DNA from 4 places in the Pseudomonas viciae genome. Region 2 is predicted to be linked to each of the others. Evidence: predicted binding sites of a transcription regulator. Region 2 holds the regulator's gene; each other region holds the start of a gene.
What was found. Region 2 encodes FliA, which starts transcription of late flagellar genes. Its sites were predicted from a motif close to CTAAAGTTTNNNNNNNNNNNGCCGNTAA; they were not measured.

Region 1 (8,025 bases), 1.6 Mb from region 2:
CCAGCCGGTCCAGGTGGTACCGATGAACAGACACACTGCGGGAATCAAGGCCAGCAACAGCAAATGGCTCAGGTAATGGCGCGGATGAGCCTGCTCTTGCTCGCGGATATCCGCCCAGGCGAACTCGGGATGGGTGAACAGTTTGACGAAAGGCGCAGACATGACGACCTCCTGATCAAGACAGCCTCTGCATGAGGCTCCTACGAATTTGAGGTACAGGATTGGGTCGCGGTTTCATTTATTTGCCGCATCCGGGCGGCGGCGCGATAAAGGGAATGAATCATTACGGCGGGGGTCAACCCATCAGCACCATGAAAGGACGACTTGCCATGACCGTTGCCCGCTCCATTTGTGAGTACCTGCGTGAACATGAACTGCGCCTGACCACGGCCGAATCCTGCACCGCCGGCCAGATCGTCACGTTACTGGCCGAGGTGCCGGGCAGTGGATCGCTGATCGAAAGCGGTTACGTGGTGTATTCCCCGGAGGCGAAACAACGGCTGCTGGGGGTAAACCCGCGCACCATAGAGACCTTCAACCTCACCAGCCGCGAAGTCGCCAAGGAAATGGCCCTCGGCGCGCTGCATGACGCTAATGCCAACGTGGCGGTGGCGACCACCGGCATTCTCGGACCGGACGACATGGACGGCATTCCCGCCGGCACCGTCTGTTTTGCCTGGGCGTTCGAGGTGAACGGCCAGCGAGCACTGTTCAGTCGCCAGGAACGGTTTTTCGGCAGCCGCGGCCAGGTGCAAATGTGGGCCGCTGAACACGCGCTTCTTCAACTGCGGCATTTTCACCAACGGGCTTTGGCCGGAGAGCGCCGATAAGGAGTCGCCATGCCCCATTCCACTGAGCCAGAGGACTTTCACAGCCGTGTGTTTCCGGTGCGTGAAGACATGGACTACCAGCTCAAGGTCTGGCGTTTCGAGCGCGTGGGCTGGTACATCCTGGTGCTGCTGGTGGTCCTGACCCTGCTTGGCTTGTTCTCCCGCGGCCCCTTGAGCTCGCGCGATCTACAGAGCCGCGATGGCAGTCTCGGCGTCGAATACGAGACGTTTAATCGCAATGGCTCCACCAATCCGATGATCGTTCATATGAAGGGTCAACCCAACGCCGTGCTCGAAGTGGCGTTGGACGGCGCGTGGCTGCAAGGCTTTGAAGTACAGACGCTGCAACCCCAACCGGTGCGTGCGGCGAGTGCCGGCCAAGGCATGCGGTTTTGGGTCCAGGCCGATGCCCAAGGGCAGGCCAGTCTGTACCTGTCGTTGCTCGGTCAGGGGCTGGGGATCTATCACGGCCGCCTCGCCATGCCCGGTGGCGCCTCGCTCAGTTTCGATCAGTTCATTTTCCCTTAGGTGACCTATGGATTCCGTGCTGCGGGCCGCCGCGATGTATGTAGCATTGATGGTGTTGTTCAAGATCGCCGGGCGTCGCTCCCTGGCGGACCTCACCACCTTCGACTTCGTGTTGTTGATGATCATCGGTGAGGCCACCCAACAGGCGCTGCTGGGGGATGATTTCTCGTTAACCAACGCGCTGATGGTGATCGTCACCCTGATTGCCATCGACGTCGGGTTGTCATTGCTCAAGCAGCGTTCCAAACGGGTTTCGCAACTGATCGACGGCGGCCCGACCATCATTGTCGAGAACGGTCGCATACTCCAGGGGCGCATGCGCCATGCCCGATTGGTGGAAGAAGACATCATGGAGGCCGCACGTTCGAGCCAGGGTATCGAGACCCTGGAGCAGATCAAGTTTGCGATTATCGAGCGCAACGGGAAAATTTCGGTGATTGCCAAGGAGCAGTCTTGAGCATTAGCACCGTCGGAATATAAGGAAAAGGACATGTTCAGCCACATACAGATCGGCGCGCGTGACTTGCCGAAAATGGTCGCTTTTTATGATGCCGTTCTCGGTTGCCTGGGGTTGGTGCGCATGGCCAGCGAAAACGACTCGGGCCCGCCGGGGGAAGGTTGGCATCAACCAGGAAAGCCTTGGCCACAGGTCTTTGTGCAACTGCCATTCAATGGCTTGCCCGCCACCTGGGGCAATGGCATGCAAGTGAGCTTTGCCGCCGACTCACCGCAAACCGTGCGCGCTGCCTGGGAGCAGGCCATCGCCCTGGGCGGCTTTGACGAAGGCGCCCCAGGCCCCAGGCCGCATTACTCGCCAGGGTACTTCGGGGCGTATTGCCGGGATCCGGAGGGGAACAAGTTGTGCTTTGTGTATACGCCAGAGATGCGTGGGTAAACGCGGATCAATTGTGGCGAGGGGATCTGCTTTGTCAGGGCAATCAGCCCCTGGCCTTCAAACTCCGCTCCATCCGCGCAATCCCTTCCTCCAGCAACGCCCGCGGGCAACCGAAGTTCAGGCGCACGAACTGCCCGGCATCGTCGCCAAAATCCAGCCCGGCGCTCAGGCCTACCTTGGCTTCTTTCAGGAAGAACCCCTGCGGGTCGTCCAACCCCAACGCCGAGCAATCCAGCCAGGCCAGGTAAGTGCCCTGGGGCACCGTCATGGTCACGCCCGGCAGACGCGTGTTCACTGCTTCAACCAGGTAATCACGGTTGGCTTGCAGGTACGCTTTGAGTTGTTCGAGCCACGGACCTGCTTCGCTGTAGGCGGCGCGGGTGGCTTCAAGGCCCAGGGCATTGACGCTGTCGACCATGCCGGCCCGGGCGCTGTTGACCCGCTCGCGGACCTTGGCGTTCTGGATGATGGCAAACGAGGTTTTCAACCCGGCGATGTTGTAGGCCTTGCTGGCGGACATCAGGGTGATGGTGCGCTCGGCAATTTCCGCGCTGAGGGACGCAGTGGGGATGTGCACGCGGGCGTCGAAACACAGCTCGGCATGGATTTCATCGGAGATGATCCAGGCATTCTGCTCCAGGCAAATGTCTGCCACGGCCTTGAGTTCTTGCCGGTCAAACACCTTGCCCAACGGGTTGTGAGGATTGCTCAGCAATAGCGCGCCACCACCCTGCAACGCCTCGCGCAACGCGGCCAGCGGCGTGTGAAACTCGCCATCTACCGGGTCGAACGGCAGTTCCACCTTGTTCAGGCCCCAGTGACCCGGGGCGTTGCGCAGCGGCGGGTAATTGGGCACCTGCACCACGACATTCTGCTGGGGCTCCACGAGCGCGTGCAGCGCCATGTTGAAACCCGGTTCGACGCCGGGCAGGAACACAATCTGCTGGGGCTCGACGCGCCACGCGTACTTGTTCCACAGGTCCGCCACGATAGCTGCCCGCAGGTTGTCCTGGGCAACGCTGTAGCCGAGCATCGTATGTTCGAGGCGCTTGTGCAGCGCATCGATGATCACAGACGGGGCAGGGAAGTCCATATCGGCCACCCACATCGGCAACACATCGGCCGGGTAACGGCTCCATTTGGTGCTACCGGTACCGTGGCGCTCGAACACCGTATCGAAATCGAAAGTCATGGGGGTTCCATCAGGTCGGGAGTTGAGATGGCCAACATCATAAAGCAAAGGTCGCTGACAAAAGGTTGGTGGCGTAGTGCCACTAACTGATGATAATCAGTTACAGTTCCCTTCCGAGACGCCGATAAGGCCTGAAACCGGCATTGGTAACGGACCCCCCAAGTATCCGAAAAGGACAGCCATCCATGACATCGCCCGTGCGCTTTAACGATCACCACCGTAAAGCCGATCGCATCATGCTGGGGCTGCTTTGGCTTACTCTGCTGTATTCGCTGTGCCTGGCGTTCATGCATTCGACCTTCACCCAGGCGTTGCTGGTGGGAGGCACGACCTGCGTGCTGACCACCGTCCTTTATCGCGGCCTGGGCGGCACCCGCGTCATGCGCTGCGTCATCGCCGTGGCGCTGATGGTCATGGCGGCGCTGCACATCAACCAGACCCACGGCGTGATCGAGTTCCACTTCGGGATTTTCGTGCTGTTGGCGGTGCTGACGTTCTACCGGGACTGGCTTCCGATTGTCGTGGCCGCCGCCACCATCGCCGTCCACCACCTGGGTTTCCACTGGCTTCAGCATCAGGGCTATCCGGTGTTCGTCATGGGTACCCACGGCGGCTGGAACATGGTCTTGCTTCACGCGTTCTACGTGGTGGTGGAAAGTGTGATCCTGATTTACCTGGCGAACCAGAGCCTGGCCGATGCCACGGACAACCAGGAGGTGCTCGACAAAGTACTGGCCGCCGCCACGAAGCTGAGCAGCGATGCCGGTGCCCAGCGCAACCAAGGGGGCAAAGTCTCCTCGGGGGAGCGTTTCGACCACTTTCTGCAACAGGTCACCAACCTGGTGGACGGCGTGGTGCGCGATACCCGAAACCTCTCGGACCTCGGCCAGGATCTGTCCCAGGTGGGCCAGACCCTGGAAAACGGCGCCCGCCACCAGTTGGACGAAGTGGCGCAAATGAGCGGCGCGATCGGCCATCTGGTCCAGGCCATGGAAAACATCGCCGGCCACGTCGATCAGACGCTGCAACGCGCCGGACAGGCCAACGAGCAGGTCAACCGAGGGCGCAGCACCGTTGACCAGACCCGCGAAGAAATCGTCGAACTGGCCGGGCGCATCAACCTGACCAACGAAACCGTACAAGTCCTGGTCGAACAGGCGCAACAGATTGGCCAAGTGCTGGACGTGATCAACGGCATCGCCGAGCAAACCAACCTGCTGGCCCTCAACGCCGCCATCGAGGCCGCCCGGGCCGGTGAGCAGGGCCGTGGTTTCGCGGTGGTGGCCGACGAAGTCCGGACCTTGTCACAAAAAACCTCGGCTTCCACCACGCAAATCCAGCACATCATCGCCAAGCTGCAACAAGGCAGCCGCCAGGCCGCCGTCGCCATGCAAGACAGTCGCGACGGAGTGGAGCGCTGCGTAACCGCCAGCCAACTGGCCTCACAACTGCTGCACGCCGTGGTGGAAGACATCGCGGTGATCAACCACTTCAACGACCTGATCGCCAGCACCACCCAGGAACAGTCCAAGGCATCGCTGGGCATCAATGAGCGGTTGCAAACCGTCCAGGCTGTGGCTGAGCGCAACGCGGACAACATCGGCATCCTGACCCGCAGCAGCCAAAGCCTGCCGCCGATGGCGCAACGGCTGGCGCTCTTGGGGCAGGCGTTTCATGGGAAGGGTGGGGTGGCCTGAACCGGCATCGCGAGCAGGCTCGCTCCCACATTGGGTTTGCGGCGTTCACGAATCCTAGGACCACCACCAATCCTGTGGGAGCGGGCTTGCTCGCGATTGCGGTAGGTGCGGCAACATTGATGTCACAGGCTTGCCACGCCATCCAAATGTATCTCCGTGTATCTACGTCTCGTACAGATACGGACTGTTTCTTTTAAGGCCACCGATGACACATCCGGGATACCTCGCCAGCGTCAAATGAACCCATCGAGACGGCACAAGCAGTCTCACGGGCTCACCCACCGCTCGCAAGGAGATCCACCATGGACAAGACTCTGTTGAACCCGGCATCCGCACCGCGCCCACGTCGTCTGCTCGCGCCCTCCATTCTGATGTTCACCATGATGCAACTGGGCGCCTTGGGCTTTGCCTCATCACAGGCGAGCGCCGCGGATGTACCTGCCAGCACCATCGCCTCCATCACGCCAGGCAGTCACACCTCGTTCGGCCCGTTGAAGCACGTCAAGGCGGGCCTGCTGAACGTGGCTTATGCCGAGGTCGGTCCTGCCGATGGGCCGGTGGTCATCCTGCTGCACGGTTGGCCCTATGACATTCACAGCTACGCCGACGTTGCCCCGGCACTGGCCGAGAAGGGCTATCGGGTGTTGATTCCCTTTGCCCGGGGTTACGGTGATACGCGCTTCCTGTCGGCCAAGACCCTGCGCAACGGCCAGCCTTCCGCGCTGGCAAGCGATCTGATCGACTTCATGGACGCGCTGAAGATCAAGCAGGCCGTGCTCGGGGGTTACGACTGGGGCGCCCGCACCGCCGACATCGTCGCGGCTCTGTGGCCGGAGCGGGTGAAAGCCCTGGTGGCGGTCAGTGGCTACCTGATCGGCAGCCAGGAAGCCGGCAAGACGCCGCTGCCGCCGGCCGCCGAGTTGCAGTGGTGGTATCAGTTCTACTTTGCGACGGAGCGTGGCCGCCTCGGTTATGAGAAGAACACCCACGACTTCGCCAAGCTGATCTGGAAACTGGCGTCGCCGAAGTGGAACTTTGACGACGCGACGTATGACCGCAGCGCCGCCGCTTTGCAGAATCCCGATCATGTCGCCGTCTCAATCTTCAACTATCGCTGGCGCCTGGGCCTGGTCAAGGGCGAGGCCAAATACGACAAGCTGGAGAAGAAACTCGCGACCTTTCCCTCCATCGGCGTGCCGACCATCACCCTCGAGGGTGACGCCAACGGCGCACCGCACCCACCGGCCGAGGCCTATGCCAAGCGTTTCACCGGCAAATATGAGCATCGCCTGATCGACGGCGGTGTCGGCCACAACCTGCCGCAAGAGGCCCCGCAAGCGTTCGCCCAGGCTGTGATCGACGCCGATCACCTCCAATGACGCCCACCGGGAGAGCAACGATGAAACTCAAGCAACTGGCGATGTCCGCTGTCATTGCGGTGGCTGCACTGACCGCGACCGGCATCGCCTTGGGCGATGCCGGCAGCGGCGAGGCGTCACCGATCTACGGCGTAAAGCTTCCCGATGGGTATCGCCAATGGGCGCTGATAGCCCCGGCCCAGGAGGCGGAACCCCTGAACGAGCTGAGAGCGGTGCTGGGCAATGACCTGGCGATCAAGGCTTATCAGGATTCAACACTGCCATTCCCGGACGGCACGGTGCTGGTCAAGCTGGCCTGGAAGCACAGCCAGTCCCCGGAGTTCGAGCCGGCTTCGATTCCCGGCGCGGCGACCACCGTGCAAGTCATGGTCAAGGACTCGCGCAAATATGCCGCCACCGGCGGCTGGGGCTTTGGTCGCTTCATCAACGGCAAACCCGCCGATGAGGCACAGCACCAGACGTGCTTCGCCTGTCATCAGGCGCGCGTGCAAAACCACGACTTCGTCTTCACCCGATTCGCCCAATAGCCCTGTCGCTCAAGGAGTTGCCAGTGAAAAAGTCATTGCCGTACTGAATGGTTTCCAATCCGGAGCCGCTTGCCCGGCTGATTGAAATCGCTGCTGTGCTGAAGTGACAGTGGGCCGGTAAGCGCGTTGTTCACTTAAAGGGGTGAATACCGTGGCGAGGGTGCTTGCTCCCGCTCGAGTGCGAGGCGCTCACAAAATGGGGCTGCTGCGCAGCCCAACGGGAGCAAGCTCCCTCGCCACGACAACACTGGCCTGGGATGTGCCTTACTCCGCGTTTCCCCGGGGCTCTCGATCCTACAGACCGGCTCGCTGAATTCACCTTGAATCGGGCAAGCATGCCGGCGAATCCGGCAAACGGATCCGTTCCTCGCTCCACATACTTTCGCGCCCCCGGGGCTCTGCCACTGATGTGTTCGCTTGAGGGCACATCGGTGGTCGGTTGAAAACATGTGTGTGAGAGCTTGGTATGGAAAACAACGCTATCCGATTTGCCTGCAACGGTTGCGGGATTTGCTGCAAGGGCCGCCTGATTCCACTGACGCTGAACGAGGCACGGCAGTGGCTCCAACGGGGGCATGAAGTGGCGGTCATACTGGAGGCGTTCGATGAAACGACCTGGGCTTCTGCGCCTGGGCAATTCACCCACAGCGCCCAGCGGGCCGTGAAGGTGACCAGTGGCGATGCGCAGATTCGGGTCGTTGCGGTCTTGGCCGGCAATGCCCTGGCGCAATGTCAGAACCTGGCCGACGACGGCCGTTGCGGCATCTATGAAGAGCGGCCGCTGGTCTGTCGAATTTACCCGATGGAAATCAATCCGTTCATTGCCCTGCGCCCGGCCGAAAAAATTTGTCCTCCCGAAGTCTGGGAGGCAGGCGAGGTTCTCTTCACGGATCGGGTCGTCGATCCGGTCCTGGCCGATCAAATCGAACGCTCACGCCAGGCCGACAGGGATGACGCCCAGGCGAAAATCCAGGTGT
Region 2 (8,025 bases):
AACACGTTCGGGTCCATGCCTTTGCCGTCGTCGGAGATCGACAACAGGATGTGGTCACCCTCCTGCTCGGCGGCCAGCACGACCTTGCCGCTACGGACCTTGCCCGACTCTTCACGCTCTTGCGGCGATTCGATGCCGTGGTCGACGGCGTTGCGCACCAAGTGGACCAGCGGGTCGGCCAGCGCCTCGACAAGGTTTTTGTCGAGGTCGGTCTCTTCACCCACCAACTCCAGGTTGATTTCTTTCTTGAGCTGGCGAGCCAGGTCACGAACCAGGCGCGGGAAGCGCCCGAAGACTTTCTTGATCGGCTGCATCCGGGTCTTCATGACCGCGGTCTGCAAGTCGGCCGTGACCACGTCGAGGTTCGACACGGCCTTGGACATGGCTTCGTCCTGGCTGTTGAGGCCCAGGCGCACCAGACGGTTACGCACCAGCACCAGTTCGCCGACCATGTTCATGATCTCGTCCAGGCGTGCGGTGTCGACCCGAACGGTGGTCTCGGCTTCGCTCGCCGGTTTTTCCGCTGGAGCAGCCGCCGGGGCACGGGCGGCTGCCGGGGCAGCTGCCGCAGCAGGCTTGGGCGTCTCGGCCTTCGGTTCTGGTGCCTTGGCAGCGGGTTTTGGCGCAGCCTTGGCCGCCGGCGCTACAGTGGCGGTAGTCCCAGCAGCAGGGGCGGCCGTGGCCTTCCCGACTTCACTGAACTTGCCTTTGCCATGCAGTTCGTCGAGCAACGATTCGAATTCGTGATCACTGATCAGGTCACTGCCCGCCGCGGCGGCGGCAGGCTTGGCTGGCGCCGGTGCCGAAGCAATGGCCGAGTCCAGCGCGTCAACGGCAAACGTGCCCTTGCCATGCAACTGATCGAGCAAGGCTTCGAATTCGTCGTCGGTGATATCGGAGCTGTCGCCCGCCGCTTTCGGGGCGGCCGCGGCTGGCGCAGGCACAACCGCATCGGGCGCGAACTGGCCTTTGCCATGAAGCTGGTCGAGCAACGATTCGAACTCGTCGTCAGTGATTTCATCGCTGGCAGCGGCAGTCGACTCGCTGCTTGGTGCCGCAGGGGGGGCGGGAACTGCCGGGGCTGCGGCTTCAGCCTTGACGGCGTTCAGCGAGTCCAGCAATTGTTCAAATTCGTTATCGGTGATGTCGCCCGATTCCTCGGCGACCGGTTCTTCAGCGACCGCCTCGACAACCGGCGCGGCTTCGTCAGCCGATTGTGGCTCGGCCAGGCGTGCCAGCGCGGCGAGCAACTCAGGGGTGGCAGCGGTGATCGGCGAGCGCTCGCGCACTTCACTGAACATGCCGTTGACCGCATCCAGCGCTTCGAGCACCACGTCCATCAGTTCCGAATCAACGCGGCGTTCACCCTTGCGCAGGATGTCGAACACGTTTTCGGCAATGTGGCAGCACTCCACCAACTCATTGAGCTGGAGGAAGCCGGCGCCTCCTTTTACAGTGTGGAAACCGCGAAAAATTGCATTGAGCAAGTCCGCATCATCTGGTCGGCTTTCCAGCTCGACCAGCTGTTCAGACAGTTGCTCTAGAATCTCGCCGGCCTCAACCAGGAAATCCTGAAGGATCTCTTCATCGGCGCCGAAGCTCATTAATGGCTGCTCCTAAAACAGGGCTAAAACTCAGAATCCAAGGCTGGACAGCAAATCGTCCACATCGTCCTGACCGGACATAACGTCTTCTCTTTTATCGGCATGAATCTGCGGACCTTCACCCTGCGAGAGATGTTTTTGTGGATCTTTTTCAGCAAGTATCGCTTCACGGTCGTGTTCGATGCCTGCAAAGCGGTCGACCTGGCTGGCCATCAACACCAGTTTGAGCAGATTGCTTTCAACTTCGGTGACCAATTGGGTCACGCGCTTGATCACTTGGCCGGTCAAGTCCTGATAGTCCTGAGCCAGCAGAATGTCGTTGAGGTTGCTTGCCACGGCGCGGGTCTCGGTGCCGCTGCGCGTCAGGAAACCGTCGACCCGGCGGGCCAGTTCCCGAAACTCTTCAGCGCCGACTTCGCGACGCATGAACCGGCCCCAATCGGTGCTCAAGGCCTGGGCTTCTTCGCTCAGGCCATTGACCAGCGGCGTTGCGCTCTCCACCAAGTCCATGGTGCGGTTGGCTGCGGCCTCGGTCAGCTTGACCACATAACCCAGACGCTCGGTAGCGTCGGTGATCTGCGAGACTTCCTCGGCCTGCGGCATGTGCGGGTCGATCTGGAAATTGACAATTGCGCTGTGCAATTCACGCGTGAGCTTGCCCACTTCCTGATACAGACCTCGGTCACGGGTCTGGTTGAGCTCATGGATCATTTGAACCGCATCGCCAAAGCGGCCTTTTTCAAGGCTGTCGACCAGTTCGCGGGCATGTTTTTTCAGGGTCGATTCGAAGTCGCCCATTGAAGATTCGTTGTCCATAGCTCCCCCGTGGCGCCGTTAACCGATGCGTTCGAAGATTTTTTCGATCTTCTCTTTCAACGCCTGGGCCGTGAAGGGTTTGACCACATAGCCGTTCACACCGGCTTGGGCCGCTTCGATGATCTGCTCGCGCTTGGCTTCGGCAGTCACCATCAGCACCGGAAGGTGCTTGAGTTTTTCGTCGGCGCGTACATGGCGCAGCAAGTCGATACCGGTCATGCCGGGCATGTTCCAGTCAGTCACCAGAAAGTCGATGCTCCCGCTGTTGAGGACCGGAATGGCAGTAGTGCCATCGTCAGCCTCGACCGTGTTGGTGAACCCAAGGTCACGCAACAGGTTTTTTATGATCCGCCGCATCGTTGAGAAGTCATCAACGATGAGGATTTTCATGTTCTTGTCCAATTCGACCTCCAAGCAGTCTTAAACGCGCCCAGCACCTGAACGCGCCATTTCAATCAATCCGGCACAACACTCGACAACGGCCTGGAGCACCACGGTTGGAGACTGGCGCAGCGCATGCCAGACCAGCTCGTTCGCAATGCTCCCACACAGCTGTCAGCGCGCTCGCCACTCCCCCAAACGCCCCCGCAAACGGGCCGCGCACTGGCTGTGTAACTGGCTGACCCGCGATTCGCTGACCCCCAGGACCTCACCGATTTCCTTGAGGTTCAGCTCTTCGTCGTAGTACAGCGCCAAGACCAGTCGCTCACGCTCCGGCAAATTGGCAATCGCATCCGCCAGCGCGCTCTGGAAACGCTCATCTTCCAGGTCACGCGATGGCTCCATGTGAGCACTCGCGCCGTCCTCGTGCAGCCCTTCGTGTTCGCCGTCCTGCAGCAGGTCGTCGAAACTGAACAGGCGGCTGCCCAAGGTGTCGTTCAAAATCCCGTAATAATCATCGAGACTCAATTGGAGTTCGGCCGCAACCTCGTGATCTTTAGCGTCTCGCCCGGTTTTAGCTTCAATAGCGCGGATCGCGTCACTGACCATGCGGGTGTTGCGATGCACCGAACGCGGTGCCCAATCGCCCTTGCGGACCTCATCGAGCATCGCCCCACGAATGCGAATACCGGCATACGTTTCGAAACTGGCGCCTTTGCTCGCGTCGTATTTGTTCGACACTTCGAGCAGGCCGATCATGCCTGCCTGGATCAAGTCCTCAACCTGGACACTGGCCGGCAACCGCGCCAGCAAGTGGTAGGCGATACGCTTGACCAGTGGCGCGTAACGCTCGATCAGTTCGTATTGGGCGTCCCGTGCCGATTTTTTATAGAGATGGTTGTAACCGCTGGCTGTCATAGCACGGGCCCTGCTGTTTGTTGCACGAGACGCTCGACGAAAAACTCCAGGTGCCCGCGAGGGTTGGCCGGCAGTGGCCAGGTATCAACCTTCTGGGCGATAGCCTTGAACGCCAGCGCACATTTGGAACGGGGAAAGGCTTCATAAACCGCACGTTGCTTCTGGACAGCCTTGCGTACGCTTTCGTCGTAGGGCACAGCGCCGACGTATTGTAGGGCGACGTCCAGGAAACGATCCGTGACCTTTGTCAACTTGGCGAACAGGTTGCGACCTTCCTGCGGGCTCTGGGCCATGTTGGCCAGGACACGGAAGCGGTTCATGCCGTAGTCACGGTTCAATAACTTGATCAGGGCATAGGCGTCGGTGATGGACGTCGGTTCGTCGCAGACCACCAGGAGCACTTCCTGGGCAGCGCGGACGAAACTGACCACCGAGTCACCGATACCGGCAGCGGTGTCGATCACCAGCACATCGAGGTTATCACCGATGTCGCTGAAGGCCTGGATCAGGCCCGCGTGCTGGGCCGGGGTCAGGTGAACCATGCTCTGGGTGCCGGAGGCAGCCGGCACGATACGAATCCCGCCGGGCCCCTGCAGCAGCACGTCGCGCAGTTCGCAGCGGCCTTCAATCACGTCCGCCAGCGTGCGTTTGGGCGTGAGCCCCAGCAGCACATCGACGTTCGCCAGGCCCAGGTCGGCGTCCAGCAGCATGACCCGTCGGCCAAGCTCTGCCAGAGCCAGGGACAAGTTCACTGACACGTTAGTCTTCCCGACGCCACCTTTGCCGCCGGTCACCGCGATCACCTGTACGGGATGCATGCTGCCCATGTTCGTTCTTTACCTTGTCTTACTTAGACGGAGGCCACATTACTGGCTGCGCGTTCCCATTCGGAACAATGCATGGCAGACCATCGATGTAGGTACAAAAAATATTCATGATTACCTCAGCCGACCTGCTTGGTCGGGCTGTGGTAGATATCAGCGAACATATCAGCCATGGCTTCTTCGCTGGGTTCTTCCTGCATTTGCACACTCACGGCACGACTGACCAGTTGATGACGGCGCGGCAGATGCAAATCATCCGGGATCCGCGGTCCGTCGGTCAGGTAGGCCACCGGTAATTCATGACCGATCGCCAGGCTCAGCACCTCGCCCAGGCTTGCCGTTTCGTCCAGCTTAGTCAGGATGCAGCCGGCCAGCCCGCAGCGTTTGTAGCTGTGGTACGCGGCGGTTAGAACCTGCTTTTGGCTAGTGGTTGCCAACACGAGATAATTTTTTGACTTGATACCGCGCCCGGCCAGGCTTTCGAGCTGCATGCGCAGGGCCGGATCGCTGGCTTGCAGGCCGGCGGTGTCGATCAGCACGACGCGTTTGCGCAGCAGCGGTTCCAGCGCCTGGACCAGGGACTGGCCCGGATCCACATGGGTCACCGACACATTGAGGATCCGGCCCAGGGTCTTGAGTTGTTCCTGGGCGCCGATGCGGAAACTGTCCATGCTCACCAGGGCGATGCTCTGGGCGCCGTACTTGAGTACATAACGGGCGGCGAGCTTGGCCAGGGTGGTGGTCTTGCCCATGCCGGCAGGGCCGACCATCGCAATCACCCCGCCCTCTTCCAGCGGCTCGACTTCCGGCGTGACGATCATCCGCGCCAAGTGTGCCAGCAACATGCGCCAGGCCTGGCGAGGCTCTTCGATACCGTTGATCAGCGCCAGCAGGTCACGGGACAACGGGCCGGACAAGCCGATGCGTTGCAGGCGACGCCAGAGGTTGGCCTGGGCCGGACGGCTGCCTTGCAGCTGGTTCCAGGCCAGGGAGCCGAGCTGAACCTCCATCAGTTCACGCAGGCTGTTGAGTTCAAAGCGCATCGAGTCCAGGGCACGCGGGTCAACACCCCTGGCTGGCGCGGCCTGCGCCGGGGCCGGGGCCGGACGACGCGGCTCGGCCTGGGCCTGCTCGACCAGCGGCTCGGCCGCGGTCAACGGCAGGCCGGCGGTGAGCGGCTGACCGGCGAACAATTGACGATTGCTGCCTGCGACACCTTCGCCTTCGCTACTGCGCAGGCTCAATTCGGCCTGGGCGCTGGCGATGCGCGACTGAGTCTTACGCAGCTCATCCTCGAGTTCCATGTTCGGAACGCGTGGGGCCAGCGCCGACAACTTGTAATCCAGGGCAGCCGTTAACTCGACACCGCCAGCGATCCGGCGATTGCCAATGATGGCTGCTTCAGCGCCCAGCTCGTCACGAACCAGCTTCATGGCCTGACGCATATCGGCGGCGAAAAAACGCTTCACTTGCATAAACCACTACCTCAGCCGTTGGGCCCTACTGTCGCAACGATGGTCACTTGCTTGTTGTCCGGTATTTCCTGGTACGCCAGCACATGCAGCCCCGGGACCGCGAGGCGACCGAATCGCGAGAGCATCGCGCGAATCGGACCGGCCACCAGCAGGATCACTGGTTGGCCTTGCATCTCCTGCCGCTGGGCTGCATCAATCAACGAACGCTGCAGCTTCTCGGCCATGCTTGGCTCCAGCAGAACGCCCTCTTCCGAGCCTTGTCCTGCCTTCTGCAGACTATTGAGCAATATCTGTTCCAACCTTGGCTCCAGAGTGATCACAGGCAGCTCAGACTCAGTGCCTACAATGCTTTGGACGATTGCGCGGGATACGCCGACCCGAACCGCAGCCACCAAGGCGGCGGTATCTTGACTCTTGGATGCGTTGTTGGCGATAGCCTCGGCAATACTGCGAATGTCACGCACGGGCACCTGTTCGGCCAACAGCGCCTGCAACACCTTGAGCAACTGCGACAACGAAACCACGCCCGGCACCAGCTCTTCAGCCAGCTTCGGCGAGCCTTTAGCCAGTACTTGCAGGAGTTGCTGGACTTCTTCGTGACCGATCAGCTCACTGGAGTGCTTGTACAGAATCTGATTCAAGTGGGTCGCCACCACAGTGCTGGCGTCCACCACGGTGTAACCGAGGGACTGGGCCTGGGCCCGCTGGCTGATTTCAATCCACACCGCTTCCAGACCAAAAGCCGGATCCTTGGCGGTGATGCCGTTGAGGGTGCCGTAGACCTGGCCGGGGTTGATCGCCAACTCGCGGTCCGGATAGATCTCGGCTTCGGCCAGGATCACGCCCATCAGCGTCAGGCGGTAGGCGCTAGGCGCCAGGTCGAGGTTGTCGCGAATATGCACGGTGGGCATCAGGAAGCCCAAGTCCTGGGACAACTTCTTGCGCACGCCCTTGATCCGCGCCAGCAACTGCCCCCCCTGGTTGCGATCGACCAATGGAATCAGGCGGTAACCGACTTCCAGGCCGATCATATCGATCGGCGTCACGTCATCCCAGCCCAGCTCCTTGGTCTCCATGGCTCGGGCCGGCGACGGCAGCAACTCCTGCTGGCGCTTGACCTCTTGCAAGGCCTGGACCTTCTGCACGTTCTGCTTCTTCCAGAACAGGTAGGCGCCACCCGCGGCAACCGCCGCCATGCTCAGGAAGGAAAAGTGCGGCATGCCGGGCACCAGGCCCATGACGGCCATCAGTCCGGCCGCAACCGCCAAAGCCTTGGGCGTGGCGAACATTTGCCGACCGATCTGCTTGCCCATATCTTCGGACCCCGAAGCACGGGTCACCATGATCGCGGCCGCTGTAGATAACAACAGTGATGGCAATTGCGCCACCAAACCGTCACCGATGGTCAGCAAGGCGTAAACCTTGCCAGCGTCGCCGAACGTCATGCCGTGCTGGAAGATACCGACAGCCATGCCACCGATCAGGTTGATGAACAGAATCAACAGGCCGGCGATGGCGTCACCGCGCACGAATTTGCTCGCACCATCCATGGAGCCATAGAACTCAGCTTCCTGGGCCACTTCCAGACGACGGGCCTTGGCCTGGTTCTGGTCGATCAGCCCGGCGTTGAGGTCGGCGTCGATTGCCATTTGCTTGCCGGGCATCGCATCGAGGGTGAAACGCGCGCTCACCTCGGAAATCCGCCCGGCACCTTTGGTCACGACGACGAAGTTGATGATCATCAAGATGGCGAAGACCACGATACCGACTACGTAGTTACCGCCGATCACCACTTCACCGAAGGCCTGGATCACCTTACCGGCGGCAGCGTGACCTTCATGACCGTGAATCATCACCACCCGGGTGGACGCCACGTTCAACGCCAGGCGCATCAGCGTCGCCACCAGCAGAATGGTCGGGAACACCGCGAAATCCAATGGCCGCAGGGCATACACGCACACCAGCAGCACCACGATCGACAGGGCGATGTTGAACGTGAAAAACACG
Region 3 (8,025 bases), 1.3 Mb from region 2:
ATTGCGACGGCGACGTCATCATCCTGATGGTCGAACAAGTCGGTGAAATTGCCTGCCACACTGGCCGTCAAAGCTGCTTTTATCGCGTCTTCGAGAACGGCGACTGGAAAACCGTCGACCCGGTGCTCAAGGACCCGCATGCCATTTATTCAGGACATACCCATGAGTGACACCCTTATCCGCCTGGCCCAGGTGCTGGAAGAGCGCAAGGGCGCCGCGGCCGACAGTTCCTATGTCGCCAGCCTGTACCATAAGGGTTTGAACAAGATTCTGGAGAAAGTCGGCGAAGAGTCCGTGGAGACCATCATCGCCGCCAAGGACGCCGCCATAAGCGGCGATTGCAGCGACGTGATCTACGAGACCGCCGACCTGTGGTTCCACAGCCTGGTCATGCTCGCCCAACTGGGGCAGCACCCGCAGGCCGTACTGGATGAACTGGACCGTCGTTTCGGTCTATCCGGACACGTCGAGAAAGCCTCGCGTCCGTCCGCCTGATCAACTTACAAGAGGAATAGCCACATGGGTATTTTTGACTGGAAACACTGGGTCGTCATTCTGGTTGTCGTGGTCCTGGTGTTCGGCACCAAGAAACTGAAAAACCTCGGCACCGACGTCGGTGAGTCGATCAAGGGCTTTCGCAAAGCCATGAACGATGACGAAAAACCGACCGATCCGACAGCCGCTCCTGCTCAATCGGCGCAGCCGACCCAACCGGTCCCCCCTCAGGCCGCCCAGCCTGTAAATGCGCCGCACACCATCGACGTGCAGGCACAAAAAGTCGAAGAGCCCGTCCGCAAAGACTCGTGAGCACTGACTAATGTTTGGGATCAGCTTCACTGAACTGCTGCTCGTCGGCCTCGTCGCCTTGCTGGTGCTGGGCCCCGAGCGCCTGCCGGGTGCTGCGCGCACTGCTGGTCTATGGATCGGGCGTCTGAAGCGCAGCTTCAATGCGATCAAACAGGAAGTTGAACGTGAAATCGGTGCCGACGACATCCGTCGGCAGCTTCACAACGAACACATCCTGTCCCTGGAGCAGGAAGCGCGGAAAATCTTCACGCCGGCCCAGGAGGAACCGACCCCGGTCCAGCCTGCGGCGCAGCCGACGATTGCTCCCCAGGCGCCGGTGAATACCACGGCACCGGTGGTGGCCGAACCCGCGACAACCGAGCCCGCGAAACCGCTGGAGCCAGCCCCGACGGTGGCAACGCCAGCCGTTCCTAACGACCCTACATTGCCGCCGCGAGCCCCATGAGCAATATCCCAGAGAACGACCAGCCAATGCCGCTGGTATCGCACCTCACCGAGTTGCGCACCCGCCTGCTGCGTTGTGTCGCGGCGGTTTTCGTCATCTTCGCCGGGCTGTTTGCCTTCACCCAGCAGATCTACACCTTCGTCTCCACGCCTCTGCGTGAGTATTTGCCGGTCGGCGCGACGATGATCGCCACCGATGTGTCGTCGCCGTTCCTGACGCCGCTGAAGCTGACGATGATGGTCTCGCTGTTCCTGGCGATCCCGGTGATCCTGCACCAGATCTGGGGGTTCATCGCACCCGGCCTGTACAAACATGAAAAACGCATCGCCGTGCCACTGCTGGTGTCCAGCATCCTTTTGTTCTATACCGGCATGGCCTTCGCCTATTTCTTCGTGTTTCCGCTGATCTTCAAGTTCTTCGCCGCCGCCACCCCTGCGGGCGTGGAGATGATGACCGACATCACCAGCTACCTGGATTTCGTCATGACGCTGTTCTTCGCCTTCGGCGTGGCGTTCGAAATTCCCGTAGCGGTGGTACTGCTAGTGTGGATCGGCGTGGTCAACGTTGCGTACCTGAAGAAAATCCGTCCGTACGTGATCATCGGCTGCTTCGTGGTCGGCATGATCCTGACCCCGCCGGACATCTTTTCCCAGACCCTGCTGGCCGTGCCGATGTGGCTGCTGTTCGAGATTGGCATCCTGTTCGGTGGCCTGATCCGCAAGCGCAGCGAAGACCCGCAAGAGCCAGCGGCCGACGATCACAACGACCAGCCGCCAGCGACCCAAGCGTGAACCTGCTGCTGCTCGAAGAGGCCGACTTCATTGGGCCTGACCGGGTCGTGCTGAGCGATCGTCGATTGACCCACATGCAGGAAGTCCATCGCAGCGCTGTCGGCGACAGCCTGCGGGTCGGACGCATTGGCGGCTTGATGGGCACGGCCCAGGTGCTGCGCCTGGAAGCCCGCGAAGCCGAACTGCAAGTGACCCTCGACCAGCCACCGCCGGCCAAACTGCCGCTCACACTGGTGCTGGCGCTGCCTCGCCCGAAAATGCTTCGCCGGGTGTTCCAGACCATCGCCACCATGGGCGTGCCCCGCGTGGTGCTGGTCAATAGCTACCGCGTGGAAAAGAGCTTCTGGCAGACCCCCTTCCTGGAACCCGAAGCCATTCGCGAGCAACTGATTCTGGGCCTGGAACAGGCCAGGGACAGTGTGTTACCGGAAATCGTCATTGAGAAGCGCTTCAAACCCTTCGTCGAAGACCGCCTCCCCGCCATCGTCGATGGCACCTTGGGCCTGGTGGGTCATCCCGGCAACTACCCGCCCTGTCCCCGAGCACTGGCGGAGCCAGTCACCTTGGCGATCGGCCCGGAGGGTGGCTGGATTCCCTACGAGATCGACCTGCTGGCCAAGGCAGGCCTGCAGCCGGTGCAACTGGGCGATCGGATCCTGCGGGTCGAGACCGCGGTTACAGCACTGCTCGCACGACTGTTCTGATCCAGTGGCTTGCCACGGTATTCCAAACTCATCTAACTCATTTCTCCAGTTACCCCCTGATGGGCCGATAGTGCTTATACAAAGCAGTTCCGCCCTTCAAGGGAGTATCAGCATGTTCCGATGGCTAGATAACGTAGGCGTTAATCGCAAACTCGGCTTCGGCTTCGGTCTGGTGCTGTTCCTAACCTTGATGATCGCTTTCACCGGATGGACCGGCCTGAGCAATGTAATTGCACGCGGCGACACGCTGGGGTTCATCGCCAGCCTGAACGACCTGACCAAAGACCTGCGCTCGGCGCGCATGGATTATGACGCGACCCGCGGCGAAAAGGGCCCAGGTGACATCAACGATCTCCTCGGTAAATTGGAGCCTGGGCTACAGACCGCCCGCCAATTGATCGAGCAACCGGCCGACGTGGCGATCATCGACAAGCAACTGGCGGCGGTCGCCGAGTACAGAGTTGCCGTCGCCGAATTGATCCGCGCCACCGCCAGTCGTGAGGATGCGCGCAGCAAATTGGGCGCCAACGCCGATAACGCCGTGGCCCGCGTCGCCAACGTTGAAAACGCCATTCGGCAAAGCGACAACGTTGCTCAGTTCGACAGCGTGGTAAACCTGAGCAAGGCAATCCAGCAAGCCCGCTATCAGGTTCGCGGCTATACCTACAGCGGCAAGGCCGAGGCCGAGCAACCGGCCCTGGATGCCATCGATAACGCGTTGAAAACCCTCGGCAGCCTGCCGGCCCAACTGCCCGATGAGCACGCCGCCAACCTGCAACAGGCCAGCGAATCGTTCAAGACCTATCGTGCTGCGGTCAGCCAGTTCCATGACGCCCAGACCGCCAACGCTGCCGCCATCAAGCGCATGTCCGACCTGGGGGTTGTGCTACGCGAGGCCAGCGGAAACCTCACCCTGTCCCAGACGGCCGTGCGCGACCATGATGCAACCCAAGCCAACATTTTCCTCATCTCGGCCGCCGCGCTGGCCCTGCTGTTCGGGGTGATCGCAGCCATGGCGATCACCCGACAGATCGTCAACCCGCTGGAGCAGACCCTCAAGGTCGCCGAACGCGTGGCGGCAGGTGACTTGACCCACAACCTCAGTTCCGAGCGCCGCGACGAACTGGGCCAACTGCAACGTGCCATGCAGAGCATGACCGTGGGCCTGCGCCAATTGATCGGCGGCATCAGCGAAAGCGTCACGCAAATCGCCAGCGCCGCCGAACAGCTCTCGGCCGTCACCGAACAGACCAGCGCCGGGGTCAACAGCCAGAAAGTGGAAACCGACCAGGTCGCCACTGCCATGCACGAAATGACCGCCACAGTGCAGGAAGTGGCACGTAATGCCGAGGAAGCCTCCGAAGCGGCCGTCGCAGCTGACCAACAAGCTCGCGAAGGCGAAAAAGTGGTGGGCGAAGCCATCGCCCAGATCGAACGCCTGTCCAAGGAAGTGGGCAACTCCACCGAAGCGATGGGTCATCTCAAACGCGAAAGCGACAAGATCGGCAGCGTGCTGGACGTGATCAAGTCCGTGGCCCAACAAACCAACCTGCTGGCTCTCAACGCGGCCATCGAGGCGGCTCGTGCCGGTGAAGCCGGGCGTGGTTTTGCGGTGGTGGCTGACGAGGTGCGCAGCCTGGCCCAGCGTACCCAGAAGTCCACCGAAGAAATCGAAGCGCTGATCGGCAGCCTGCAATCGGGCACCGAACAAGTCGCGACCACCCTGGACAACAGCCGCAACCTGACCGACAGCAGTGTCGAACTGACCCGCCGCGCCGGCGGGTCACTGGAAAACATCACCCGCACGGTCTCGGCCATCCAGTCGATGAACCAACAGATCGCCGCCGCGGCCGAGCAACAGAGCGCCGTGGCCGAAGAGATCAACCGCAGTGTCGTGAATGTTCGCGATGTGTCCGAACAGACCGCGGCATCCAGTGAAGAAACCGCCGCCTCCAGCGCCGAACTGGCGCGGCTGGGGATTCATCTGCAGACGCTGGTAGGACGTTTCAAAGTCTAAGCACCGAAAAAGCGGCAACACGTGGCGAGGCAGCTTGCTCGCGACGCAAAGCAACTGACGCCTATTCACTACAGATCCCTTCCAACCGGTCGATATAGCTCCCAGCATATAAACTCAACGCTGCAGGGAGTAACGGCATGTTCCGATGGCTAGGTAACGTAGGCGTCAATCGAAAACTTGGTTTCGGCTTCGGCCTGGTGCTGTTCCTGACCGTGATGATCGCCTTCACCGGCTGGAGCGGCTTGGGTAACGTGATCAGCCGTGGCGACAAACTGGGGTTCATTGCCAGCCTGAACGATTTGACCAAGGACTTGCGCCTCGCCCGCATGGACTACTACACCACACGGGGCGAGAACGGCCCGCAGCAAGTCAACGACCTGCTCGGCAAACTCGAAGCTGGGCTCCAGACCGCTCGCCAACTGATCGAGCAACCAGCCGATGTAGCGCTGATCGACAAGCAATTGGCCGCCGTCGCCGAGTACAAAAGCGCCTTCGCCGAGATGACCCGCGCCACCGTGAGCCGTGAAGATGCCCGCAGCAAACTTGGCGCCAGTGCCGACAACGCCGTGGCCCGCGTCGCTGAAGTGGAGAAATCGCTACTGCAAGGCGACAGCGTCGCCCAGTTCAACAGCGTTGTGACCCTGAGCAAGGCGGTCCAGCAAGCGCGCTATCAAGTTCGCGGCTACACCTACAGTGGCAAAAGCGAAGCCCAGCAACCGGCTCTCGAGGCCATCGACACGGTCCTCAAACTGCTCGCCCGCTTGCCGGAGCAGGTACCCGAGGAGCACGCCGCCAACCTGCAACAGGCCAACGACTCGATCAACGCCTACCGCGCAGCGGTCAGTCAATTCCGTGACTCCCAGATCGACAATGCCGCTGCACTCAAGCGCATGACAGAACAAGGCGACGTGTTGCTCGACGCCAGCCAAAAGCTGACAGTGTCCCAGACGGCCGTTCGCGACCACGACGCAGCCAAGGCCAAGACCTTCCTGGCATCGGCTGCCGTGCTCGCGTTGCTGTTCGGTGTCATCGCGGCCTTGGTCATCACCCGGCAGATCGTCGGCCCCCTGGGCCAGACCCTCAAGATCGCCGAACGTGTGGCGGCGGGCGACTTGACCCACAACCTCAACTCCGACCGCCGCGACGAACTGGGCCAGCTACAGCGCGCCATGCAGAGCATGACCGTGGGCCTGCGGCAATTGATCGGCGGCATCAGCGAGGGCGTCACGCAAATCGCCAGCGCCGCCGAGCAACTCTCTGCAGTCACCGAACAGACCAGCGCCGGGGTCAACAGCCAGAAAGTGGAAACCGACCAGGTCGCCACCGCCATGCACGAAATGACCGCCACGGTGCAGGAAGTGGCCCGCAATGCCGAAGAAGCCTCCGAGGCCGCAGCCGCTGCCGATGCCCAGGCGCGCGAAGGCGACAAGGTGGTCGGAGAAGCGATTGCCCAGATCGAACGCCTGGCACTCGAAGTCGGTAACTCCACCACCGCCATGGGCGATCTGAAGCGAGAAAGCGACAAGATCGGCAGTGTGCTGGATGTGATCAAATCCGTCGCCCAGCAAACCAACCTGCTGGCCCTCAACGCCGCCATCGAGGCGGCCCGGGCCGGTGAAGCCGGTCGTGGTTTCGCCGTGGTGGCCGACGAGGTTCGCAGCCTGGCCCAGCGCACTCAGAAGTCCACTGAAGAAATCGAGCAACTGATCGTCGGCCTGCAATCAGGCACCGAACAGGTCGCGACCACGCTGGACAACAGCCGCAACTTGACCGACAGCAGCGTCGAACTGACCCGTCGCGCCGGAGGCTCGTTGGAAAACATCACCCGTACCGTCTCGGCGATCCAGTCGATGAACCAACAGATCGCCGCCGCCGCCGAGCAGCAGAGTGCCGTGGCCGAAGAGATCAACCGCAGTGTGCTGAATGTACGTGATGTGTCGGAGCAAACGGCGTCGTCCAGTGAAGAGACTGCCGCTTCGAGCGCTGAACTGGCGCGGTTGGGGGTTCATTTGCAGACGTTGGTGGGGCGGTTCAGGGTTTAACCTGCATCCCGAGCCTCTGAAGCCGAAGACGTTCTGGCGAGGGAGCTTGCTCCCTCGCCATGAGTTTATCCCCCTCCCTTTAAATGAACAGTACCGCCCTCCTTGAAGGAGGCCTATTGATCTCGTCGCTGGTTCTTTATTTCATCCCCCCACACTATCGAAACGATTAAATAACCCGTAGACGACTTTAATAGCCAAACACAGGGCAATTATCACTGCAAAAAAATAAATCAAAACAAATGGAGTCAACCCGTTATATAACCCATCCAATGCAACGGATGCGAATACAATCATAGGCAAAGTCGCAACAAAAAAGTACAGGACCACTTTCGAATAAAAAGCCGCTGGTAACAACGCAAATGTAAAAATGGATGAATGTATATAATCAACCGGCAAGTCTCGCTGCGTGATAAAGGAAAACGAGTTCAAGGTCAAAATAAAAGCAATACTTGCCAGCACGCCAACAACCAGACAAACAATATACACAAGCGTATTAACAGCGCTCATCAAAAAAGGTTCAAAGTTGATTTTCCCCGAGAGAACAAAGAAAACGATCAACAACAAAGCCACCCATAAGTAATACACCTGACACCATCTAAACAATATCAGCACAAACAAGTTAACAGGCCGCACCAAAAGTACATCGACCCTTCCCTGAGTAAGCTGTCGAAAAAAACCGGCGATGGCTGAGCTGAAAAAACTCACCAACAAGCCTCCTAATGCGTACGTCATGAAAAAAATAAGAAACCAGTTAATACCGACCTCTTCAGTGATCACAAACGAACTTATTACGTCAAAAAAAACGAACTGCAAACCGTATAGCATGAGCAGCGCCAAGACCCCACCTAACAAATTAACTTTATAGCGAGCCTCTTCTTTTACAGCATTTCCAAGCAACGCCAGAATATGCATTTAACCTCCGGCTCCCGAGTATCTGTTAGTGGCGTACCTAAATGTAACTTTGCAAGCCAGCCACACCACGACCGACCAGAAAACATAAAGACACAGAAGTTCCACAAGCAAGGCATTGCTTGGGCGTAACAAAAACTCCGCTGGACCACTGATTATCAGCCGAAAAGGATTATATTTCATTAAAGGCTGCAGATAATCCGGCCAATAAGCGATAGGCAATAGCGTGCCACCGATCACGCTGGCCAAGATAACCTGAAAAGCAAGCGTCATATCGGGTCGAGTTAACCAAAACGTCGACAATGACATC
Region 4 (8,025 bases), 1.2 Mb from region 2:
AAGTCGCCGCCCATGAACGGCGCTGCGTTGGTCGAGTCACCGCCCAGCAGTTCCAGCACGCTGAAGCTGTGGCCCTTGGCCTGGAATACCCGGCCGTGCTCGATCGGGCCGAGCTGGCTGACGGCGCCGTCGGCGGGGCTGAGGATCGCGCCCGGGGTTGGGTCCAGTGGGCGTGCGCCGTCTTTCAAGGCGCGGGTGAAGAATGCGTTGAAATGCTCATAGGCGGTCAGGTCTTCCACCAGGGCCTGGGACATGTCCACTTGATAGCGCTTGGCGAACCACGCGGTGAAGGCATTCTTGAACCAGCGCACGCGGCATTCGGCAATGCAGCCGGCCAACCGCGACAGCAGATGGTGGGGCAACAGGTATTGAGAGAGGATGAACAAACGGTTTTTCATTAACTGTCCTTAAGAACCTTCAGAGCTCGATAGGGGTGTCGGGGTGGTTGCCCCATTCGCCCCAGGATCCGGCGTAGCCTTTGACTCGCGGATAACCGAGCGCCTTGGCCACCAGATAGGTGAAGCCAGAGCGATGGTGAGTCTGGCAGTGGGTGATGATTTCTTTGTCCGGCGTGATGCCCAATTGCTCGAGGATCTGCGGCATATCCTTGCGAATGCGCAGGTTGCGCGCCTGATCCATGCCGGCGGTCCATTCGAAATTGACCGCGCCGGGAATGTGTCCACCCCTGGCGGCGACGACTTTCTCGCCGGAGTATTCCAGCGGGCCGCGTGCGTCCCAGATTGCCAGGTCGGCGGCGCCGAGACGGCTTTGCAGGTACTCACGAGTGGCCGTGGGTTCGTCGTGCAGCGTCAGGTTCACCGCGCCGGCGACGGGTGCGGGCACTTCAGTGGAGACGGGCAGGCCCTCGTTCAGCCACGACAGCAGGCCGCCGTCGAGGTAGTGGTAGTGCGAGTGGCCGATCACGTCCAGTAGCCAGATAAAGCGCCCGGCCCAGCCACCGCCTTCATCGTCATAGACCACGTAGACCGCATCCGGGTGATGCCCGAGCTCACCGAACAGCGCTTGCAGATCGGCTTTGGCCGGCAACAGGCCTGGCGCTGGGGGCAGGCCCAGTTGCGTGCGCTTGGGGTCGACGAAACGTGCGCCGGGAATGTGTCCGGTGCTGTAGCGGGCGGCGCTGGTCAGGTCCACCAGGATCAGTTCGCGGGCGTCGAGGCGCGGCAGCAGCTCGCTCGGCTCGATCACCAGCGGCAAGCCAGAGAAGTCAGGCATGTGAGGTCTCCAGGGGCGCAAAGGGAAACGATTGTAGCAAGTTCAGCGACTGCGGTTGGTAAAGGTATGCAGGGCTCTTTCGATGCATTGCACGGTTTTGCCGAAGGCCTGCACGGTCACGTCCGAGAACGGTCCGCCGCCCTGGTCCACGACCACCAGCATGATCACCCGACCGTTGCAGGTCAGGGAACGCAACAGCAGATGCTCACCCCGGAATAGGCCGCGCAGGCCCGGCGGCAGCAGCGCGGAAAACTGCGCATTGTTCTCGGGGTTAAGGCGCACCTGGGCCTGCTGGGCCAGCAAGCGCTGCAAGACCTTGCTCTGGTTGATGGAGAAACTCATGGCCGCTGCATCCTGGGGCAAGCCGGCGGTTTGATGTACGCGCACGCTGGTCTGGCTGCGGTCGGCCATCAGAATCATCACCCGGCGCATACCGCACGCCACCAGCGCATCCCGAGCCGAGGTGGTCAGGTGGATAGCGTTGCTGAAGGGGCTGGGTTCCACCAGCAATTCGGCACATCGTTTGCGCCATTGACCCAGGTCCTCGGCGCTGGGCGGGGCGGCTGGCAGCAAACCGGGGTGAATGCGACGACTGCCCCAGGGCCAGATCAGCGCCACGGCCGGGTGCCAGAGGTCTGGCATGCTGTGATGGCGGGCACTGTTGACGGCCTGTTGGTGCAGTTGCTGCTGGATTTCATCCATGGACATTTGCAGATACAAACTAGTGAGGTATTGCCAGCGGGCACTGTGAGGACCGTCCCAGGCCTGTTGCGCTGAAAGGGCCAGGCCGTTGGCCAGCAACACGGTGTTGGCCGGCTGATTGAGCCAGCGTCGCAGGATCGGGTCGTCGTCCAGGCGATTCTGCTGGCGCAGCGGGTGTTCGCTGTCCCTGGCGATGCGCAGCACTTTCACCAACTCGCGGCGTTCATTGAGTAACAGGCGGTAGCCCTGTATGACCCAGACGGGCAGCCGCCAGGTCTCCACCAGCGCCAAACAGATTTTCAGCAGGCCGACGCCGAACAGCTCGCGCTCCACCTTGCTGGCCGGCTCGCCTTTATGGATGACCCGCAATTCCCATTCTTCCAGCAATCGCGGGTGAGTCAGGGCCAGAGGCCAGAGTGGTGACAGAAACAACAGGCTGCCCCAGTGGATGTCTTGCCACAGCCGCGCCAGGCGGCTGGCAAAAAAACCATTGGCCTGTTGTGTCGCGTGTTGGCTGATCAATTGCAGCTGGCGCAGGGCAACGGGTATCAGTTGCTCCGGCAACGAGGGCAGGCGGGCAAGCAGTTCTTCGGTGCGCTTGAGACCGAGGCGGTTGATGGCCACTTCGAGATTTTCCGCAGGTTCTGCAAGGCTGCCATGGGTGTGATGGTTGGCTTCGCGGATGACGCTCAGTGCCAGGGCAGGGCTGTCCTGGATGAGCTCGGCGATGTCACGCAATGACCGACGACTGTCGGCAATGGCCTTGCAGACCAGGTCATGACTGGCCTGGGGCACCGGCAGGTGCACGCCCTCGAGCAGCTTTACCCAGCCTTCGAGCGTGGTCGGTCGCGCAGTTGATGTCTTCGTTTCGTGAGTCATGGTTGGACGTGATCATCGGATGAAGTATCTACGCCCGGAACGGGGCAAATTGGCTTTTCGCCAGAACTGGCTATAGTCTGGCGCAGTTTTGCCGATAAGTAGAAGAAGAGATTTTCCAGCTTCCGAATATGACCTTGAACCCGACTTAAATAAGTACTTTCTACCTATGGCTAAAATTATCGGCATCATTGTCGTGTTCGCGAGCGTGCTCGGCGGATACGTACTCTCCCATGGCAAGATTGCCGCCCTGATCCAACCTTTCGAGGTGCTGATCATCGGTGGCGCGGCCCTCGGCGCATTCTTGCAGGCCAACCCTGGCTATATGACGATGCATGTGCTCAAAAAATCCCTGAGCATGTTCGGTTCGCGCTTCAGTCACACCTTCTATCTTGAAGTGCTGGGGCTGATCTATGAAATCCTCAACAAGAGCCGCCGCGAAGGCATGATGGCGATCGAGGGGGATATTGAAGATGCCTCCGCCAGCCCGATCTTCGCCAAGTACCCCTCGGTGCTCAAGGACGCCCGCATGACGGCGTTCATCTGTGATTACCTGCGCATCATGTCGTCCGGCAACATGGCGCCCCATGAACTCGAAGGTCTGTTCGACATGGAGCTGTACAGCCTCAAGGAAGACTTGGAGCACCCGTCCCACGCGGTCAATGGCATCGCTGACGGCATGCCCGGCTTCGGTATCGTCGCGGCGGTATTGGGCATCGTGGTGACCATGGCTTCCCTGGGCGACGGCGACCAGAAATCCATCGGCCTGCACGTGGGTGCGGCACTGGTGGGTACCTTCTTCGGTATTTTGGCCGCGTATGGTTTCTTCGGCCCGCTGGCCCACTCCCTGGCCCACGACGCCAAGGAAGAACTCAACGTCTACGAAGCCATCAAGGCTTCCCTGGTGGCCTCGGCCTCGGGCATGCCGCCATCGCTGGCAGTGGAATTCGGCCGCAAGGTCCTGTACCCGGCGCACCGTCCAAGTTTCGCCGAGCTGGAACAAGCGGTTCGCGGTCGTTAAGTCATGGAAAATAATCAGCCGATTATCGTCAAGCGCGTCAAGCGCATTGCCGCCGGGCATCACGGGGGCGCCTGGAAAATCGCCTTCGCCGACTTCGCGACGGCGATGATGGCGTTCTTCCTGGTGCTGTGGCTGCTGTCCACCGCAACCCCGGAACAGAAGATCGCCATCGCCGGTTACTTCAAGGACCCGGTGGGTTTTACTGAAAGCGGCACGCCGTACATCATCGATCTGGGCGGCTCACCAACCCTGGCGCCGGACACGACCCTCAACCCTGAAGTCAAATCCGAGCCCCAGCCCGACAAGGTGACGGTGGATTCCGAGCAGGTCGAAGGCATGGCCGAGCAGGTCGAGCGTGAACGCCTGGAGTTGCTGCTGCAGGAGCTGCAGAACAAGGTCGAAGAGAACCCGCAGTTGCAGAAATTCAAGGACCAGATCCTCTTCGAAATCACGCCGAACGGCTTGCGCATCCAGATCATGGACGCCGAGAACCGGCCGATGTTCGATTCTGGCAGCGCGCGGCTGAAACCATATTTCGAGGACATTCTGCTGGCCATGGCCGACACCATCAAGGCGGTGCCGAACAAGATCAGTATCAGCGGCCATACCGATGCCAAGCCTTACATAGGTAAGGGCGATTTCGGTAACTGGGAATTGTCTGCCAACCGCGCCAACGCGGCCCGTCGCGCCTTGGTGGCCGGCAGTTATCCCGACGAGCAGGTGGCGCGGGTGGTCGGTTATGCGTCCTCGGCGTTGTTCGATCGCAAGGATCCATTCAACCCGGTCAACCGGCGTATCGATATCGTGGTGTTGACCAAGAAGGCCCAGCAAGCCATCGAAGGTTCGCAAACCGATGATCCGGCGCCGGATCCTGCCCAGGGCGCGCCGGGCGAGGTGCCGCAGACGCCGGGTGCAGCGGCTGATCCGAACGCCTTGCCGGCGGACCAGCAGCCCGTGCCGGCCCATGAGCTGCGCGAACGTCTGAACCTGTTCGACGACGCCGCGCCGAAACCGGCCGAGCCGCCTGCGCAGTAACCCACAAAAAAGCCGACATCATTGTCGGCTTTTTTGTGGATCACTGTTCGCATTAGGCTTGCTCCCGCTGGGCTGCGAAGCAGCCCCATCCAAGGTGAGTGCTTCGCACTCAAGCGGGAGCAAGCTCCCTCGCCACAAGAGTGATTGGTTCCATATTGCGTGCAGGTCAGTAACTACTTTCCGGCAAGCTGGCGATGATCGAGCGGTAGCTGTTCATCCGTTGCTGATGCACGCGGCCTTCTTCCAGGGCCTTGAGCAGGGCGCAACCGGGTTCGCGGTCGTGCTTGCAGTCGCGGAAGCGGCAGGTGCCGATCAGGTCGTTGAACTCGATGAACCCGGCTTCGACATCGGCCCGGCTGACGTGGCCCAGGCCGAATTCGCGGATGCCTGGCGAGTCGATCAATTCACCGCCGCCAGGGAAGTGGAACAACCGCGCGGTGGTGGTGGTGTGGGTGCCTTGGCCAGACAGTTCGGACAACGGCCCGACGCGGGTTTCGACTTCCGGCAGCAGGCTGTTGACCAGCGATGACTTGCCGACGCCGGATTGGCCGACGAACACGCTGATGCGTCCGTCCAGTTGCTGTTGCAACTGCTCCATGCCGTTGCCGTGATGAGCCGAGACTTCCAGCACCGGGTAACCCAAATCCCGATAAACCGACAGCAAGGCATTCAGCGCCGGGGCGTTGTGCTCGTCGATCAGGTCGAATTTGTTGAGCAGTAACAGTGGGCGGATGCCGGCGTGTTCGGCCGCCACCAGGTAGCGGTCGATCAGGTTGGCGTGGGGTTCGGGCAGCGGGGCGAACACGATGACGATCATGTCGACGTTGGCGGCCACCGGCTTGAGCTGGCCGCGGCTGTCCGGACGGCACAGCTCGGTGTGGCGCGGCAATTGCGCGACGATCACGCCGATACCCTGGTTGCCGGCACGCCAGACCACCTTGTCGCCGGTGACCAGCGCTGGCAGGTTGGCCCGCAAGTGGCAGCGGAACACCTGGCCGGCCAGTTCGCCTTCGCAGGCTTCGACCTCGACCTGCACACCGAAGTGTGCGATCACCAGGCCGGTCTGTTCAGGGCCCAGGTCGCCGCCCTCCAGGGCCTCGACCGCACTGGACTCGCGTTTGGCGGCGCGGGCGGCGCGCTCGCCCTGGATCTTTTCGATGCGCCAGTTCTGACGACGATTGAGTTGGCGTTTGGCCATGGGTGTTCCGTATGAAGAAATGCAGCGAATAGGGTAAAACGGCCGCGAGTTTAGCACGCCCAAAGGCCGGCCTAGGCTAAACTGCGCAGCTACGCCGAGGAGCTCCCCTATGCAAAACCCGCAGAACCTGATCTGGATCGACCTGGAAATGACCGGTCTGAACCCTGATACCGACGTCATCATCGAAATGGCCACCATCGTCACCGACAGTGACCTCAACACGTTGGCCGAAGGCCCGGTGATCGCGATCCACCACAGCGACGAAATCCTGGCTGGCATGGACGAATGGAACACTCGCCAGCATGGCGGCTCGGGCCTGACCCAGCGGGTACGTGAGAGCAAAATCAGCATGGCCGAGGCCGAAGCCCAGACCATCGCCTTCCTGGAACAGTGGGTGCCAAAGGGCAAGTCACCGATCTGCGGCAACAGCATCTGCCAGGATCGTCGTTTCCTGTATACCCACATGAAATCCCTGGAAAGCTACTTCCACTACCGCAACCTGGACGTCTCCACCCTCAAGGAACTGGCCGCCCGCTGGGCTCCAGAAGTGCGTGACAGCTTCCAGAAGGGCGGCAGCCACCTGGCCTTGGACGACATTCGCGAGTCCATTGCCGAGTTGCAGCATTACCGTAAGCACTTCATCAAGTTCTGAGTCGGCTCGCAGGCTACTGCGGCGAGGTGGCAGGCGAGAACGCTTTTGTGGCGAGGGAGCTTGCTCCCGCTGGCCTGCGAAGCAGGCCCTCAAAGTTTTTCAGGTCAAACGCACTGCCCGGTTTGCGACTGCTTCGCCGCCGAGCGGGAGCAGGCTCCCTCGCCACGGGGATCAGTTTGGACGGGTGGACAGGGTGTTTAGGCTGGAGTCGTTGCCTTGCCCTCTTTTGGTGCCTGCCCGAAATGGCTAGACTGCGCGCCTTCCTGTAAGGACCGCCCCCATGTTGCTGATGCTCTATCTGATCGCCATCACCGCCGAAGCCATGACCGGCGCCTTGTCCGCCGGGCGCCGTGGCATGGACTGGTTCGGCGTGGTGCTGATCGCCTGCGTCACGGCGTTGGGTGGCGGTTCGGTGCGCGACGTACTGCTCGGTCATTACCCGCTCACCTGGGTCAAGCACCCGGAATACCTGGTGCTGACCACCGCGGCGGCGATGCTCACAGTGTTCCTGGCGCGCTGGATGCGTCATCTGCGTTCATTGTTCCTGGTGCTCGACGCCGTGGGCCTGGTGGCGTTCACCCTGATCGGCTGCATGACTGCCCTGGAAATGGGCCACGGCATGCTGGTGGCGTCGGTCAGCGGTGTCATCACCGGTGTGTTCGGTGGCATCCTGCGGGACATTTTCTGCAACGACATCCCGCTGATCTTCCGCCGCGAACTCTACGCCAGCGTCTCGTTTGCCGCGGCCTGGTGCTATTTGCTGTGTGTCTACCTGCAATTGCCGAATGAGCAGGCGATTCTTATCACCTTGTTTGGTGGTTTTTTGCTGCGGCTCCTGGCGATCCGCTTCCACTGGGAAATGCCGAAGTTCGTCTATAACGACGAGGTTTGACGTCCGGTGTGCTGGCGCAACGCCCATTCCACATGCTCACGCACCAGCTCCGACGGATAGTCGCGCCGGGCCTCCAGCGCTTGTAGCACCGGAATCGTTGACGGGGCATTTCCAAGGCCCACCGCCAGGTTGCGCAACCAACGCTCGTAACCGGCGCGGCGCAGAGGGGAGCCTTCAGTGCTGCTGAGGAATTTCTCCTCGTCCCACATGAACAACTCGGCCAGCCCGGCATTGTCCAGGTTGTGGCGAGGCTTGAAGTCGCTTTCCCCGGACGGTCGGGCGAAGCGATTCCATGGGCAGACGATCTGACAGTCATCACACCCGAACACCCGGTTGCCGATCAACGGTCGCAGTTCCTCGGGGATGGCGCTTTTCAGCTCGATGGTCAGGTAGGAAATGCAGCGGCGGGCATCCAG

Region 1: EPZ47_RS15085 (methyl-accepting chemotaxis protein) is a predicted target of FliA. The motif match lies at 3,546-3,573, and genes of this name have one in related genera.
Region 3: EPZ47_RS01900 (methyl-accepting chemotaxis protein) is a predicted target of FliA. The motif match lies at 2,791-2,818, and genes of this name have one in related genera.
Region 4: motA (flagellar motor stator protein MotA) is a predicted target of FliA. The motif match lies at 2,885-2,912, and genes of this name have one in related genera.

Annotation. Positions count from the first base shown of each region.
Region 1 is NZ_CP035088.1:3,360,097-3,368,121, reverse strand. It holds gene EPZ47_RS15115 (Yip1 family protein) at 1-162, opposite strand, end outside; gene EPZ47_RS15110 (CinA family protein) at 330-830, shown strand; gene EPZ47_RS15105 (hypothetical protein) at 840-1,358, shown strand; gene EPZ47_RS15100 (DUF421 domain-containing protein) at 1,366-1,815, shown strand; gene EPZ47_RS15095 (VOC family protein) at 1,849-2,253, shown strand; gene EPZ47_RS15090 (MalY/PatB family protein) at 2,297-3,445, opposite strand; gene EPZ47_RS15085 (methyl-accepting chemotaxis protein) at 3,631-5,142, shown strand; gene EPZ47_RS15080 (alpha/beta fold hydrolase) at 5,445-6,521, shown strand; gene EPZ47_RS15075 (cytochrome P460 family protein) at 6,542-7,048, shown strand; gene EPZ47_RS15070 (YkgJ family cysteine cluster protein) at 7,515-8,025, shown strand, end outside.
Region 2 is NZ_CP035088.1:1,763,825-1,771,849, reverse strand. It holds gene EPZ47_RS08125 (chemotaxis protein CheA) at 1-1,604, opposite strand, end outside; gene EPZ47_RS08120 (protein phosphatase CheZ) at 1,635-2,420, opposite strand; gene EPZ47_RS08115 (chemotaxis response regulator CheY) at 2,439-2,810, opposite strand; gene fliA (RNA polymerase sigma factor FliA) at 2,976-3,719, opposite strand; gene fleN (flagellar synthesis regulator FleN) at 3,716-4,546, opposite strand; gene flhF (flagellar biosynthesis GTPase FlhF) at 4,663-6,018, opposite strand; gene flhA (flagellar biosynthesis protein FlhA) at 6,030-8,025, opposite strand, start outside.
Region 3 is NZ_CP035088.1:422,456-430,480, reverse strand. It holds gene hisI (phosphoribosyl-AMP cyclohydrolase) at 1-170, shown strand, start outside; gene EPZ47_RS01925 (phosphoribosyl-ATP diphosphatase) at 163-495, shown strand; gene EPZ47_RS01920 (twin-arginine translocase TatA/TatE family subunit) at 520-807, shown strand; gene tatB (Sec-independent protein translocase protein TatB) at 818-1,252, shown strand; gene tatC (twin-arginine translocase subunit TatC) at 1,249-2,043, shown strand; gene EPZ47_RS01905 (16S rRNA (uracil(1498)-N(3))-methyltransferase) at 2,040-2,747, shown strand; gene EPZ47_RS01900 (methyl-accepting chemotaxis protein) at 2,860-4,764, shown strand; partial or broken gene EPZ47_RS30695 (methyl-accepting chemotaxis protein) at 4,902-5,948, shown strand; gene EPZ47_RS30690 (methyl-accepting chemotaxis protein) at 5,934-6,806, shown strand; gene EPZ47_RS01890 (ABC-2 family transporter protein) at 6,948-7,718, opposite strand; gene EPZ47_RS01885 (ABC-2 family transporter protein) at 7,719-8,025, opposite strand, start outside.
Region 4 is NZ_CP035088.1:599,435-607,459, forward strand. It holds gene asd (archaetidylserine decarboxylase) at 1-398, opposite strand, end outside; gene EPZ47_RS02640 (rhodanese-like domain-containing protein) at 418-1,233, opposite strand; gene EPZ47_RS02645 (HDOD domain-containing protein) at 1,276-2,814, opposite strand; gene motA (flagellar motor stator protein MotA) at 2,981-3,832, shown strand; gene motB (flagellar motor protein MotB) at 3,836-4,867, shown strand; gene rsgA (small ribosomal subunit biogenesis GTPase RsgA) at 5,034-6,065, opposite strand; gene orn (oligoribonuclease) at 6,175-6,717, shown strand; gene EPZ47_RS02670 (trimeric intracellular cation channel family protein) at 6,998-7,609, shown strand; gene queG (tRNA epoxyqueuosine(34) reductase QueG) at 7,591-8,025, opposite strand, start outside.